DNA from 2 places in the Bacillus altaicus genome. Region 1 is predicted to be linked to the other one. Evidence: a T-box and tRNA genes for the amino acid it is inferred to sense, from the RefSeq annotation. Region 1 holds a T-box; the other holds one or more tRNA genes.
What was found. A T-box is a leader RNA that pairs with one kind of tRNA and senses whether it is charged. The one in region 1 lies ahead of metG (methionine--tRNA ligase), so its partner is inferred to be a tRNA-Met.

Region 1 (6,830 bases):
ATTCCTCTTGGAAGAGGAATATTTTAAAAAAGCTATTCAGTTTTAAAATGAGATACGAGTTCATCTAATTCTTCAACCGTTTGTTTCATTTGTTTTGCAGTTAGGGTCATTTCATTCATAACAATAACTTTCTGTGCAGCGGATTGTGCTGTAACGGCAGTCTCACTTGAAACTTCATTAGAAATTGAAGTGATGCTATTGAGTGAAGCATTCATTTCTTCAGCACTTGCAGCCATTTCTTCAGCAGTTGCTGATATGTCTTGAATTTGGGTAGACACCTTATTCACTTGTCCAACAATTGTTGTGAAGGAAGAGCCTGCTTCACGAATGACGTTAATACCTTCAAATGCTTCAGAACGCCCTTGAGACATCATAGAGCTAGCAGTTTCAGTATCATTTTGAATTTGGTGCAGCAATTGGTTAATATCTGTTGCAGCTGTTTTTGATTGTTCAGCAAGTTTACGAACTTCATCAGCTACAACAGCAAATCCTTTTCCTTGTTCACCGGCACGAGCAGCTTCAATAGAAGCATTTAAAGCAAGTAGATTTGTTTGTTCAGCAATATTAGAAATAGATTGTACAGCTGTATCAATATATTTTGTATGAGTGATTAGACGTTCGACTACTTCGGATGTAGCATTCACAGCTTCGTGTATCGTTGTCATTTGTGAAATGGATTTTTGGATTACAGTACTTCCGTCGTTAGCATGTTCATATGTAGCTACAGCGAGTTCAGCTACAGACGAAGCTGATTCTGCAATACGCTGAACACTTATTGCCATATCATCCATTGCAGTCGAGCTTTCTTCCATACTAGAAGTTTGCGATTGAATGCTTGCATTTAAATTGGACATCGAGCTTTGAACCTTTATTGTCGCATCACGTGACGTGTTAGTTTTTTCTAACATATTTTCAGAAGCATTTTGTACTTCCACAGAAGTTTTTTGAACACGATTAATGATGTGCTGTAGGTTTTCTAACATTTTATTAAATGATGTTGCAATTGCGCCGATTTCATCATTGCTATTTACTTGTAGGCGAGCTGTTAGGTCACCCTCTTGAGAAGACAACTCTTTTAGTTTAGTATCAATTTGCTGAATTGGTTTTACAAGTTTACCAGAGAACCACCACGCAAGAATAATTGCAACGACAATACATATAACAAGTGATAAGAATACAACGTATTCAATTAGCAGTGAAGATTGATCAATTTTTTCAATGGATTGTTCACGTAACTTAGCTTGTTCGTTACTATAGTTTGTAAAATCACCAATAACTTTATAAACCGTACCATTTTCTTTAGAAGCAACCTGTAATGCTTCTTCCCATTTTTGTTCTTTCGCAAGAGTAACAACTTTATCATCAATAAATTGTCTCCATGTAGAGCCTAATTGCATTGTATCTTTTACTGGCTGAGAAATATTAGGATTAGAAAGAAGCTTATCTTTTGAATCCTCAAGACGTTTACTCATTTCGTGAAATTTGTCTAATTCGGCCTGATCATGTTGTAGTAAATAACCTCTTAAAGCAGAGAGCTGTACTTGATAAGCATCTCCACGCTCTTTCAATTCTGTTGCAAGAGGAGAAATTTCTTTTTGTAATGCTTCAGCTTTACGAGATTGGTCAATAGCAAAAAATAAAATAAAAGCTAAAGCAATCCCGAATAAAGCACAAATCGTTCCCATCATGAACATAAGTTTTTTTCTGATACTTACAAAATTCATATGATAAAAAGCCTCCTTTGTGAAATCTTAGTATTAGAATTAATTAATGTTAAAAATTGAAAGAAAGCTTTACTCCATCTGGAATAAAGCTTTCTTCTTTCCTTTAGGAATTATAGCAGACAGAGTGGGAGAGAGAAAGATATATTTAAAAGTAAAAAAGAGGGGCTAAAAAAAGAAATTCCTCTTTTTTACTTTTAGCCCGCTATTTGCGGGCAGTAAAACTCCCCACTGATTAAAGTTTCACTTTATGTATTTGTTTTGAAATGAGAAACGAGAACTTCAAGTTCTTGTACTGCAGTTTTCATTTCTGATGACTTTGTAGCAATGTCTTTCATTACATCTACTTGGCCACCAGCTGAATGTGCTGTCTGTGATGTTTCAGCGGCAACTTCGTTTGAAATAGAAGCGATATTATTTAAAGCTGCATTCATTTCCTCAGAACTTGCGGCCATTTCTTCAGCAGTTGCAGACATTTCTTGCATCTGTGTAGAGACTTTATTAATGTGGTTAACAATTGCTGAGAATGAAGAGCCAGCCGTACGAATGACTGTGATTCCTTGTGAAGCTTCTGATTGACCTTGTGTCATCATTTCATTAGCTATTTTTGTATCCTCTTGAATTTGATGAAGTAAATGGTTAATCTCGGTTGCGGCTAGTTTAGATTGTTCCGCAAGTTTACGAACTTCATCAGCGACAACAGCGAATCCTTTACCATGTTCACCAGCGCGGGCGGCTTCAATAGAAGCGTTTAAAGCAAGTAGATTCGTTTGTTCTGCAACGTTAGAAATGGATTGAAGAGCAGTATCAATATGGTTTGTATGTGTAATGAGTCGCTCTACCACTTGCGATGTAGCGTTAACAGCGTCATTGATTGTATTCATCTGTGTAATAGATTTTTCAATTACTTTACTACCATCATCTGCTTTTTCTGAAGTTGTAACAGCTAAGCTAGCAACAGAAGAGGCAGATTCTGCAATGCGCTGAACACTTGTTGCCATATCATCCATTGCCGTTGAGCTTTCTTCGATGCTAGACACTTGTGAACGAATATTATGATCAAGAGCATTCATAGTCTCTTGGATTTGTGCGGTAGTGTCCATAGACGCAGTTGTTTCGATAAACATATTTTCTGAAGCTTCTTTTACACTTGTTGATGTTTGTTGAACTTGCTTTATTATACGTTGTAAGTTAGCGAGCATTTGATTAAAGGAATGTGCAATATCACCGATTTCATCTTTACTAGTTACATTCAATCTAGCAGTCAAATCACCATCTTGAGAAGCTAATTCTTTTAATTTCGCATCAATTTGTCGAATAGGTTTAACGAGTTTACCAGAGAACCACCATGCTAATAAAATAGAAGTTAGTGTGCATGTAATGAGTGAGAAGAAAATAATATATTGGATAAGAGATGAAGAAGATTGAACTTCAGCAATTAATGTATCACGCTTTTCATTCTCTTCATTTGTATATTTAGTAAATCGACTTAAAAGGTCATTTACGTAATCTGTTTGAGCTAAAGCGATTTTGGATGCTTCGTCCCATTTCCCTTCACTTGCAAGGGGGAGAACCTCATTGTCTATGACGCTTCGCCATTTCGCGCCCATTAAAATGGCCTCTTTCATTCCTTCAGGGAGTTTTTTATCACTCGTTACTTTTTCTCTTGTATCAGCTAATTTCTTTCCTTCCCGGTTGAATTTATCTAATCCTTTTTGATCGTGCGATAGTAAATATTCTTGTAAGCCAGCAACTTGTGCTTGGAACCAATCACCGCGTTCTTTTAAAATGGTTGCTCTTTTTGATACATCATTTTTTAATGTTTCGATTTCACTTGCTTGGCTCATGGCGAACGAAAGAATAACAATAAGAGCAATGCTAAATAAAGAAGAAATGCTTAAGAGTGTGAACAGAAGTTTTTTTCGAATACTAATATATTTCATCGTTACCCCTCCCTTTTTTTTTTAAAAAACTGTTTATTATGTTTTATAAATATTGAAACAAAATTAATAAAAACATTATTATGAAGTTATTAATCTGTTCAGTGAAAATTATAGCAGATAATGGAAGGAGGCAAATTGATATGAGTAAATGTTCTTAAAATGTATACATTTGTATATCAAAAAATTCATAAATAAAAACCAGAAAGGCTATTGTAATTTGAAATGACATCCTGTATACTTCTAATTAGTTGATAACGATTATCACTATCAACTGAACATTACTCTTCGTTATGTTGGTCATACCCCTTTTTGACGACGTAAGTCAGAGACGAATGTTGAAATATCTTGTGTCCTATTCTACAGAATTATGGTAATCTCCAACCTCAACTTATATGCGTAAGCATGCAAAAAAGGATCCTATCCGTGAAGGGATCCTTTTTTGCATGTTGTCGCAATTAATGTATATAGAGCGGGTATACGCTCTTCAATTCCTTCGGGTGCAGTAGAAGGGAAGACCCACTTTTGATGAGATCCGTGTTCTTCAATCAATTTTTCAACCTTGAAATTTGTTTCTGCCATTGCTGTAATTACTTCTCCTAGTGTCCAGCGCCTAATTTTTGTTCTCGGTAAAGCGTATTTCTGTGATTCCGTAAGGAGAGTACTATAAGCTACGTCATCTTCAATAAGTTCCTCATCGAAATAATTTCCATTTGCTCGAAATGATGGATGATCTACTCCTAATAATTTTGTATAAACGGGATGATAGTCACGCAGTATAAATGTCCCATCTTGTTTTAGTAAGTGAGAGATTATATGAAAGAGTGGCTTTAAGTCTAAAAAGTAATGGAGCACGCCAAGTTCCAGTAACACGATATCAAATGATTGGGATAGATTTAAATCTAGTACATCGGAAATGATATATTGAATAGAGACTCCAGCAGCTTCTGCTAGTTCATTCGCATATTTCGCATTACTTGCTGAAATGTCTACAACTGTTACATCGGCTCCTAAAAGAGCAAGAGCAACTGCTTTATTTCCTTTTGATCCGAGTAAATTAATAATACGCTTTCCTTTTGGCGATTGTATGTAGGGTAAATAATAAGATACTTCATGAACAGGATCTTGCATGAGTTTTTTTGCATATTCTGTCGGTGTGCCGTGACGATTCGTCCAAGCTTCATAGGCAGCTGCATTCCAGCTTCTTTCATTAATAGTACTTAGTTGCTTTTGATTCAATCTTATCACTCCTTTTGTGAACGTATAGTTATTCGGTGGGTGAGTAGAATTTCCTGTTCTTTTTTGAATTAAAGTTTGATTTTTCTGTTGTTAAGTCGTAAAATACGTTTTATACATAAAAGCGTTGAAAAGGAAAAGTAGAATGGAACCATTCTTTCCAGAGAGCTTCGGTAGCTGAGAAGAAGCAAGAATATTCATTTGAACAATGGCCTTTGAGCTTCGTCCTGAACTTATCAAATGATAATAGTAGGCGGCGACGAGAGTTGGTACTCGTTATCAAAACCACAGTATACGAGCATGAATTGCTCCGTACTTGTTAAGGTTAGTTATGCGAATGACTGACGAAATAAGGTGGTACCGCGACTGTTTATAAAGCCCCGCCCTTATCTTTTTTAAGATAAGGGCGGGGCTTTTTATATTTTAAAGGAGGAATATAAGATGAGTATTTTTATTGGAGGCGCTTGGCCGTATGCAAATGGTTCGTTACACCTTGGACACATTGCTAGTTTGCTACCAGGAGATATTTTAGCACGTTATTATAGGGCGAAAGGTGAGCATGTGTTGTATGTTTCAGGAAGTGATTGCAATGGAACACCGATTACAATTAGAGCAAAACAAGAAGGTGTGACGGTGAAAGAAATTGCTGATAAGTATCACGAAGAGTTTGAGAGATGTTTTCGTAGCCTTGGTTTTACTTATGATTGCTATACACGTACAGATAGTGAGCATCATCATGAAACTGTTCAAAAAGTCTTTTTGCGACTATTAGAAGAAGGTTATATTTATAAAAAAGTAGTTGAACAAGCTTATTGCGAAACGTGTACGCAATTTTTACCGGATCGATATGTAGAAGGTATTTGTCCGCATTGTCATGAAGCAGCAAGGGGCGATCAATGCGATGCTTGTTCCGCTATTTTAGATCCACTCGATTTGTTAGAAAAGAAATGTAAGTTATGTGGTAGTACGCCATCGGTACAGGAAACAGAGCATTTCTATTTTGCATTGCATAAATTTCAACAACAAATTAAAGCGGCTGTAGAAGTTGCAAAGCAGAAAGGAACATGGCGCGACAATGCAATTCAATTAACAGAGAGATATTTAAAGGAAGGATTACAAGATAGGGCAGTGTCACGTGATTTACCAATTGGGGTACCAATTCCGGTGGAAGGATATGATGATAAGAAAATTTACGTATGGATTGAAGCGGTAACAGGATATTATTCAGCGAGTAAACACTGGGCTGAAGAAACAGAGAAAACTGATCAAGAGTTTTGGGATAGAGATGCGAAAACATATTATGTACATGGTAAGGATAATATTCCGTTTCATTCAATCATTTGGCCAGCGGTATTACTTGGAATAGGAGAAGAAGCGATCCCGCGTCATATCGTTTCGAATGAGTATTTAACGGTAGAAAAAAGAAAGTTATCGACAAGTAAAAACTGGGCAGTATGGGTACCAGATATATTGGAACGCTATAATCCAGATTCTATTCGTTACTTTTTAACAGTAAATGCACCAGAAAATCGTGATACTGATTTTTCATGGCGTGAATTCATTTACAGTCATAATAGTGAACTATTAGGTGCATACGGGAACTTTGTGAATCGGACGTTGAAGTTCATTGAAAAGTATTATGATGGTATTGTGCCAAAAGCAAATATTAATATAGAGCTGAGAGATAAGGTAGAAGGATTATATAAAAGTGTAGGAGAGACGATCGAACAAACTAAATTTAAGGTGGCGTTAGAAACAATATTTGATGCAGTACGTTTTGCAAATAAATACTTTGATGAAAAGCAGCCTTGGAAACAAAGAGAAGAGGACCCAGTTTCATGTGAGGAAACAATTTATAATTGTGTTTACCTGATAGCAAACTTTGCACAACTGCTTGAACCATTTTTACCGTTTTCAAGTGAAAGAGTTAGAA
Region 2 (6,830 bases), 690 kb from region 1:
GCTAGCGCTCCGGTTTCAATGGCTCCCGCCTATCCTGTACAAACTGTACCAAAATTCAATATCAGGCTACAGTAAAGCTCCACGGGGTCCTTCCGTCCTGTCGCGGGTAACCTGCATCTTCACAGGTACTATAATTTCACCGAGTCTCTGGTTGAGACAGTGCCCAAATCGTTACACCTTTCGTGCGGGTCAGAACTTACCCGACAAGGAATTTCGCTACCTTAGGACCGTTATAGTTACGGCCGCCGTTTACTGGGGCTTCAGTTCAGAGCTTCGCTTACGCTAACCCCTCTCCTTAACCTTCCAGCACCGGGCAGGTGTCAGCCCCTATACTTCGCCTTACGGCTTCGCAGAGACCTGTGTTTTTGCTAAACAGTCGCTTGGGCCTATTCACTGCGGCTTTCCGTTAAGAAAGCACCCCTTCTCCCGAAGTTACGGGGTCATTTTGCCGAGTTCCTTAACCAGAGTTCTCTCGCACACCTTAGGATTCTCTCCTCGCCTACCTGTGTCGGTTTGCGGTACAGGCACCTTTTATCTCGCTAGAAGCTTTTCTTGGCAGCGGGGAATCAAAGACTTCGCTCCATAAGGAGCTTCCCCATCACAGCTCAGCCTTCACGATAAGCGGATTTGCCTACTTATCAGCCTAACTGCTTGGACGTGCACAACCAATCGCACGCTTCTTCTATCCTTCTGCGTCCCTCCATTGCTCAAACGATAAAGAGGTGGTACAGGAATATCAACCTGTTGTCCATCGCCTACGCCTGTCGGCCTCGGCTTAGGTCCTGACTAACCCTGAGCGGACGAGCCTTCCTCAGGAAACCTTAGGCATTCGGTGGACGGGATTCTCACCCGTCTTTCGCTACTCATACCGGCATTCTCACTTCTAAGCGCTCCACCAGTCCTTCCGGTCTGACTTCACTGCACTTAGAACGCTCCCCTACCACTGATACCATTGGTATCAATTCGCAGCTTCGGTGGTGTATTTAGCCCCGGTACATTTTCGGCGCAGAGTCACTCGACTAGTGAGCTATTACGCACTCTTTAAATGGTGGCTGCTTCTGAGCCAACATCCTAGTTGTCTAAGCAACTCCACATCCTTTTCCACTTAATACACACTTTGGGACCTTAGCTGGCGATCTGGGCTGTTTCCCTCTTGACTACGGATCTTATCACTCGCAGTCTGACTCCTAAGGATAAGTCATTGGCATTCGGAGTTTGACTGAATTCGGTAATCCGATGAGGACCCCTAGTTCAATCAGTGCTCTACCTCCAAGACTCTTACACTTAAGGCTAGCCCTAAAGCTATTTCGGGAGAACCAGCTATCTCCAGGTTCGATTGGAATTTCTCCGCTACCCACACCTCATCCCCGCACTTTTCAACGTGCGTGGGTTCGGGCCTCCATTCAGTGTTACCTGAACTTCACCCTGGACATGGGTAGATCACCTGGTTTCGGGTCTACGACCACGTACTAAACGCCCTATTCAGACTCGCTTTCGCTGCGGCTCCGCCTCTTCAGCTTAACCTCGCACAGGATCGTAACTCGCCGGTTCATTCTACAAAAGGCACGCCATCACCCATTAACGGGCTCTGACTATTTGTAGGCACACGGTTTCAGGATCTCTTTCACTCCCCTTCCGGGGTGCTTTTCACCTTTCCCTCACGGTACTGGTTCACTATCGATCACTAGGGAGTATTTAGCCTTGGGAGATGGTCCTCCCAGATTCCGACGGAATTTCACGTGTTCCGCCGTACTCAGGATACATTCAAGAGAGAACGAAGTTTCGACTACGGGGTTGTTACCCTCTGTGACGGACCTTTCCAGGTCGCTTCGTCTACCTCGTTCCTTTGTAACTCCGTATAGAATGTCCTACAACCCCAAGAGGCAAGCCTCTTGGTTTGGGCTAGATTCCGTTTCGCTCGCCGCTACTCAGGAAATCGCATTTGCTTTCTCTTCCTCCAGGTACTTAGATGTTTCAGTTCCCTGGGTCTGTCTTCCATACCCTATGTATTCAGGTAAGGATACCATACCATTACGTATAGTGGGTTTCCCCATTCGGAAATCTTCGGATCAAAGCTTACTTACAGCTCCCCGAAGCATATCGGCGTTAGTCCCGTCCTTCATCGACTCCTAGTGTCAAGGCATCCACCGTGCGCCCTTTCTAACTTAACCAAACTAAAATTAAAAAAAATATGAGCTACACTGTTATCTAGTTTTCAAAGAACATACATTTAAACTTGAGAGATAGTTCTCTCAAAACTGAACGAAACAAAGCAAGTCAACGTTTATTGATGAACTGCGTTCATCAATTCTCCATAGAAAGGAGGTGATCCAGCCGCACCTTCCGATACGGCTACCTTGTTACGACTTCACCCCAATCATCTGTCCCACCTTAGGCGGCTGGCTCCATAAAGGTTACCCCACCGACTTCGGGTGTTACAAACTCTCGTGGTGTGACGGGCGGTGTGTACAAGGCCCGGGAACGTATTCACCGCGGCATGCTGATCCGCGATTACTAGCGATTCCAGCTTCATGTAGGCGAGTTGCAGCCTACAATCCGAACTGAGAACGGTTTTATGAGATTAGCTCCACCTCGCGGTCTTGCAGCTCTTTGTACCGTCCATTGTAGCACGTGTGTAGCCCAGGTCATAAGGGGCATGATGATTTGACGTCATCCCCACCTTCCTCCGGTTTGTCACCGGCAGTCACCTTAGAGTGCCCAACTTAATGATGGCAACTGAAGATCAAGGGTTGCGCTCGTTGCGGGACTTAACCCAACATCTCACGACACGAGCTGACGACAACCATGCACCACCTGTCACTCTGCTCCCGAAGGAGAAGCTCTATCTCTAGAGTTTTCAGAGGATGTCAAGACCTGGTAAGGTTCTTCGCGTTGCTTCGAATTAAACCACATGCTCCACCGCTTGTGCGGGCCCCGTCAATTCCTTTGAGTTTCAGCCTTGCGGCCGTACTCCCCAGGCGGAGTGCTTAATGCGTTAACTTCAGCACTAAAGGGCGGAAACCCTCTAACACTTAGCACTCATCGTTTACGGCGTGGACTACCAGGGTATCTAATCCTGTTTGCTCCCCACGCTTTCGCGCCTCAGTGTCAGTTACAGACCAGAAAGTCGCCTTCGCCACTGGTGTTCCTCCATATCTCTACGCATTTCACCGCTACACATGGAATTCCACTTTCCTCTTCTGCACTCAAGTCTCCCAGTTTCCAATGACCCTCCACGGTTGAGCCGTGGGCTTTCACATCAGACTTAAGAAACCACCTGCGCGCGCTTTACGCCCAATAATTCCGGATAACGCTTGCCACCTACGTATTACCGCGGCTGCTGGCACGTAGTTAGCCGTGGCTTTCTGGTTAGGTACCGTCAAGGTGCCAGCTTATTCAACTAGCACTTGTTCTTCCCTAACAACAGAGTTTTACGACCCGAAAGCCTTCATCACTCACGCGGCGTTGCTCCGTCAGACTTTCGTCCATTGCGGAAGATTCCCTACTGCTGCCTCCCGTAGGAGTCTGGGCCGTGTCTCAGTCCCAGTGTGGCCGATCGACCCTCTCAGGTCGGCTACGCATCGTTGCCTTGGTGAGCCGTTACCTCACCAACTAGCTAATGCGACGCGGGTCCATCCATAAGTGACAGCCGAAGCCGCCTTTCAATTTCGAACTATGCAGTTCAAAATATTATCCGGTATTAGCCCCGGTTTCCCGGAGTTATCCCAGTCTTATGGGTAGGTTACCCACGTGTTACTCACCCGTCCGCCGCTAACTTCATAAGAGCAAGCTCTTAATCCATTCGCTCGACTTGCATGTATTAGGCACGCCGCCAGCGTTCATCCTGAGCCAGGATCAAACTCTCCAATAAAGTTAGTTTGTCTAGCATCTAAAAATAAAAATTGACGTTCACGTTGTTTGTTTCGTTCAGTTTTCAAAGAACTAAAAGCGGGTGAAGAGAATCGAACTCTCGACCAGAGCTTGGAAGGCTCTTGTTTTACCACTAAACTACACCCGCGTGGTCGGGAAGACAGGATTTGAACCTGCGACCCCCTGGTCCCAAACCAGGTGCTCTACCAAGCTGAGCCACTTCCCGTTATGGCGCGCCCGAGAGGAGTCGAACCCCTAACCTCTTGATCCGTAGTCAAACGCTCTATCCAATTGAGCTACGGGCGCTTATTCATGATGTTTTTTCGTCGTTGTATTTTGGCGACTCAATTATCTTATCATACTACATTTTCAAATGCAAGTACTTTTTTAAAAGATTTTTTGATGCGGCCGAGAGGACTTGAACCTCCACGGGGTTTCCCCCACTAGGCCCTCAACCTAGCGCGTCTGCCGTTCCGCCACGACCGCGCGGAAAAAACAAAAGTGAGCCATGAAGGATTCGAACCTTCGACCCTCTGATTAAAAGTCAGATGCTCTACCAACTGAGCTAATGGCTCGTAAATGGCTGGGCTAGCTGGATTCGAACCAGCGCATGACGGAGTCAAAGTCCGTTGCCTTACCGCTTGGCTATAGCCCATCGAAATAGTTATCTTCTTTTCAAAGACAAATGTTATTGTACCATAATGTCCAATAAAAAACAACTGCCATATAGCAGAAGTTAAAATGGCGGTCCCGACCGGGGTCGAACCGGCGATCTCCTGCGTGACAGGCAGGCATGTTAACCACTACACCACGGGACCATTTGGTTGCGGGGACAGGATTTGAACCTGCGACCTTCGGGTTATGAGCCCGACGAGCTACCGTACTGCTCCACCCCGCGATAATATTATTTATATAATTATATGATAAGTGTTAGCAACCACATTACGAGAATGTTTGGTTGCGGGGACAGGATTTGAACCTGCGACCTTCGGGTTATGAGCCCGACGAGCTACCGTACTGCTCCACCCCGCGACAATATTATTCATATAATTTATATGGTGGAGGATGACGGGATCGAACCGCCGACCCCCTGCTTGTAAGGCAGGTGCTCTCCCAGCTGAGCTAATCCTCCGAAGTGGTGACCCGTACGGGATTCGAACCCGTGTTACCGCCGTGAAAGGGCGGTGTCTTAACCACTTGACCAACGGGCCAATATGTATGGCAGAGAAGAAGGGATTCGAACCCTCGCACCGCGTTAGCGATCTACTCCCTTAGCAGGGGAGCCCCTTGAGCCACTTGGGTACTTCTCTGTATGGCTCCGCAGGTAGGACTCGAACCTACGACCGATCGGTTAACAGCCGATAGCTCTACCACTGAGCTACTGCGGAATAATGAAGACAATTTGTATCTTATAAAAATTCTCATCGTAAGTCAAGAAGTTTTTTCACAACGTCTTGCGCAAACGTGACATGTTTATAATATACTGGATTGCGTTTTCACTGTCAAGATGTTTTCACTACCAGTTTTAGTTGTCCTTTACACTTTCCACATACATATCTTTGTGTATTTATTTGACGTCTTCTTACATATTGAAATGAACACCCCATACATTCATACATAGAAACTTTCGTTTCCTCCTCACTAATCATTCGTTTGCAAAAACGTGGTGCACCTACTTTCTTTAATAACTCACGAAAATCTCTATCTCGGTGCTTATACCCCTTTCCTGTGATATGTAAGTGATAATGACAAAGTTCATGTTTAACAATCCCGACTAACTCTCCTTTACCATATATTTCGTAATATCGATAATTCAATTCTATATTATGATTCTTCAATAGATAGCGCCCACCAGTTGTACGTAACCTACTATTAAACATTGCTTTATGTAAAAACGGCATTCCAAAGCATTGTAACGATACCTCTTCCACTAACCGCTGAATTTCTTGCTCATCCATTCTCATTCCTCCTAAACTAAAAAATATTTTCACACTTTTCTCTCTTCTTATACATATAGTAAATAGTACATATACCCATCCTCATTCAAGAAGCGTGATTTCTAAAAATGCAGCATTGCTAGAAATCCACTCACCAACCTCTCATCAAAGTTACCTTAACTAAAAGGAGCTACTTTTTTGAGAGCAGGATTAAACAAGGAGGGATTCCTATGCCCACGTGGCTAAAGAAACAAATGCAACGTGCATATTTTGAGAAAAACCGGTATCAAATCAAGTTACTAAATGAATGCTGGTTTTATTATAGTAAAATACATCAAAGCTCATAATCAATTAAACTTTCCAGTTCATAAAAAAAGAGCAGTTTCATCTGCTCTCTTTTCTTACTATTCAATCGGTAACATTGATAATGCAACACGACCTTTTTTCGTATCAATATCATCTACCCATACCTTTACAATTTGTCCCACGGATACAATATCTAATGGATGCTTTACAAATTGTTTGCTTAGTTTAGAAATATGTACTAAACCATCTTGCTTCACACCAATATCAACAAAGGCACCGAAATCAACAACATTGCGGATCGTTCCCTCTAATTCCATACCACGCTTTAAATCTTCTAATTTTAAAATCCCCTTTTTCAAAAGTGGCTTTGGCAACTCATCCCTCATATCTCGTTCCGGGCTAATTAAAGCATCCATAATATCAACTAGTGTCGGCTCACCAATCTCCGTCTCTTGAGATAATTTAGAAATATCTACTCCTTCTAAACTCTTTTGCAAATTTGGTTTCCCCACATCACTCTTCGATAACCCTAAGCTCTTTAATAGTAATTCAACATTTTTATATTGCTCTGGATGAATCCCTGTGCGATCTAATGGATTCGCTCCTTCTAATATACGTAAAAACCCGATACATTGTTCATATGTTTTTGCACCTAAACGCGGGATTTTCTTTAACTCCGTTCGCTTCGCGAATTTCCCATCTTCCTCACGCTTAGCT

Region 2: it encodes a tRNA-Met, which carries the amino acid that the T-box ahead of metG (methionine--tRNA ligase) is inferred to sense. The anticodon was not compared.

Annotation. Positions count from the first base shown of each region.
Region 1 covers NZ_CM143394.1:740,157-746,986, forward strand. Annotated here, with positions in the region: gene ACE38F_RS03720 (methyl-accepting chemotaxis protein) at 33-1,724, opposite strand; gene ACE38F_RS03725 (methyl-accepting chemotaxis protein) at 1,970-3,664, opposite strand; gene ACE38F_RS03730 (class I SAM-dependent methyltransferase) at 4,082-4,900, opposite strand; T-box leader at 5,016-5,288, shown strand; gene metG (methionine--tRNA ligase) at 5,339-6,830, shown strand, end outside.
Region 2 covers NZ_CM143394.1:53,553-60,382, forward strand. Annotated here, with positions in the region: rRNA gene ACE38F_RS00215 (23S ribosomal RNA) at 1-2,171, opposite strand, end outside; rRNA gene ACE38F_RS00220 (16S ribosomal RNA) at 2,319-3,871, opposite strand; tRNA gene ACE38F_RS00225 (tRNA-Gly) at 3,948-4,018, opposite strand; tRNA gene ACE38F_RS00230 (tRNA-Pro) at 4,020-4,096, opposite strand; tRNA gene ACE38F_RS00235 (tRNA-Arg) at 4,100-4,176, opposite strand; tRNA gene ACE38F_RS00240 (tRNA-Leu) at 4,274-4,356, opposite strand; tRNA gene ACE38F_RS00245 (tRNA-Lys) at 4,373-4,445, opposite strand; tRNA gene ACE38F_RS00250 (tRNA-Gln) at 4,451-4,525, opposite strand; tRNA gene ACE38F_RS00255 (tRNA-Asp) at 4,613-4,688, opposite strand; tRNA gene ACE38F_RS00260 (tRNA-Met) at 4,692-4,768, opposite strand; tRNA gene ACE38F_RS00265 (tRNA-Met) at 4,826-4,902, opposite strand; tRNA gene ACE38F_RS00270 (tRNA-Val) at 4,927-5,002, opposite strand; tRNA gene ACE38F_RS00275 (tRNA-Glu) at 5,007-5,081, opposite strand; tRNA gene ACE38F_RS00280 (tRNA-Ser) at 5,090-5,180, opposite strand; tRNA gene ACE38F_RS00285 (tRNA-Asn) at 5,184-5,258, opposite strand; gene ACE38F_RS00290 (SprT family protein) at 5,373-5,828, opposite strand; gene cmpA (cortex morphogenetic protein CmpA) at 6,038-6,154, shown strand; gene ACE38F_RS00300 (Tex family protein) at 6,212-6,830, opposite strand, start outside.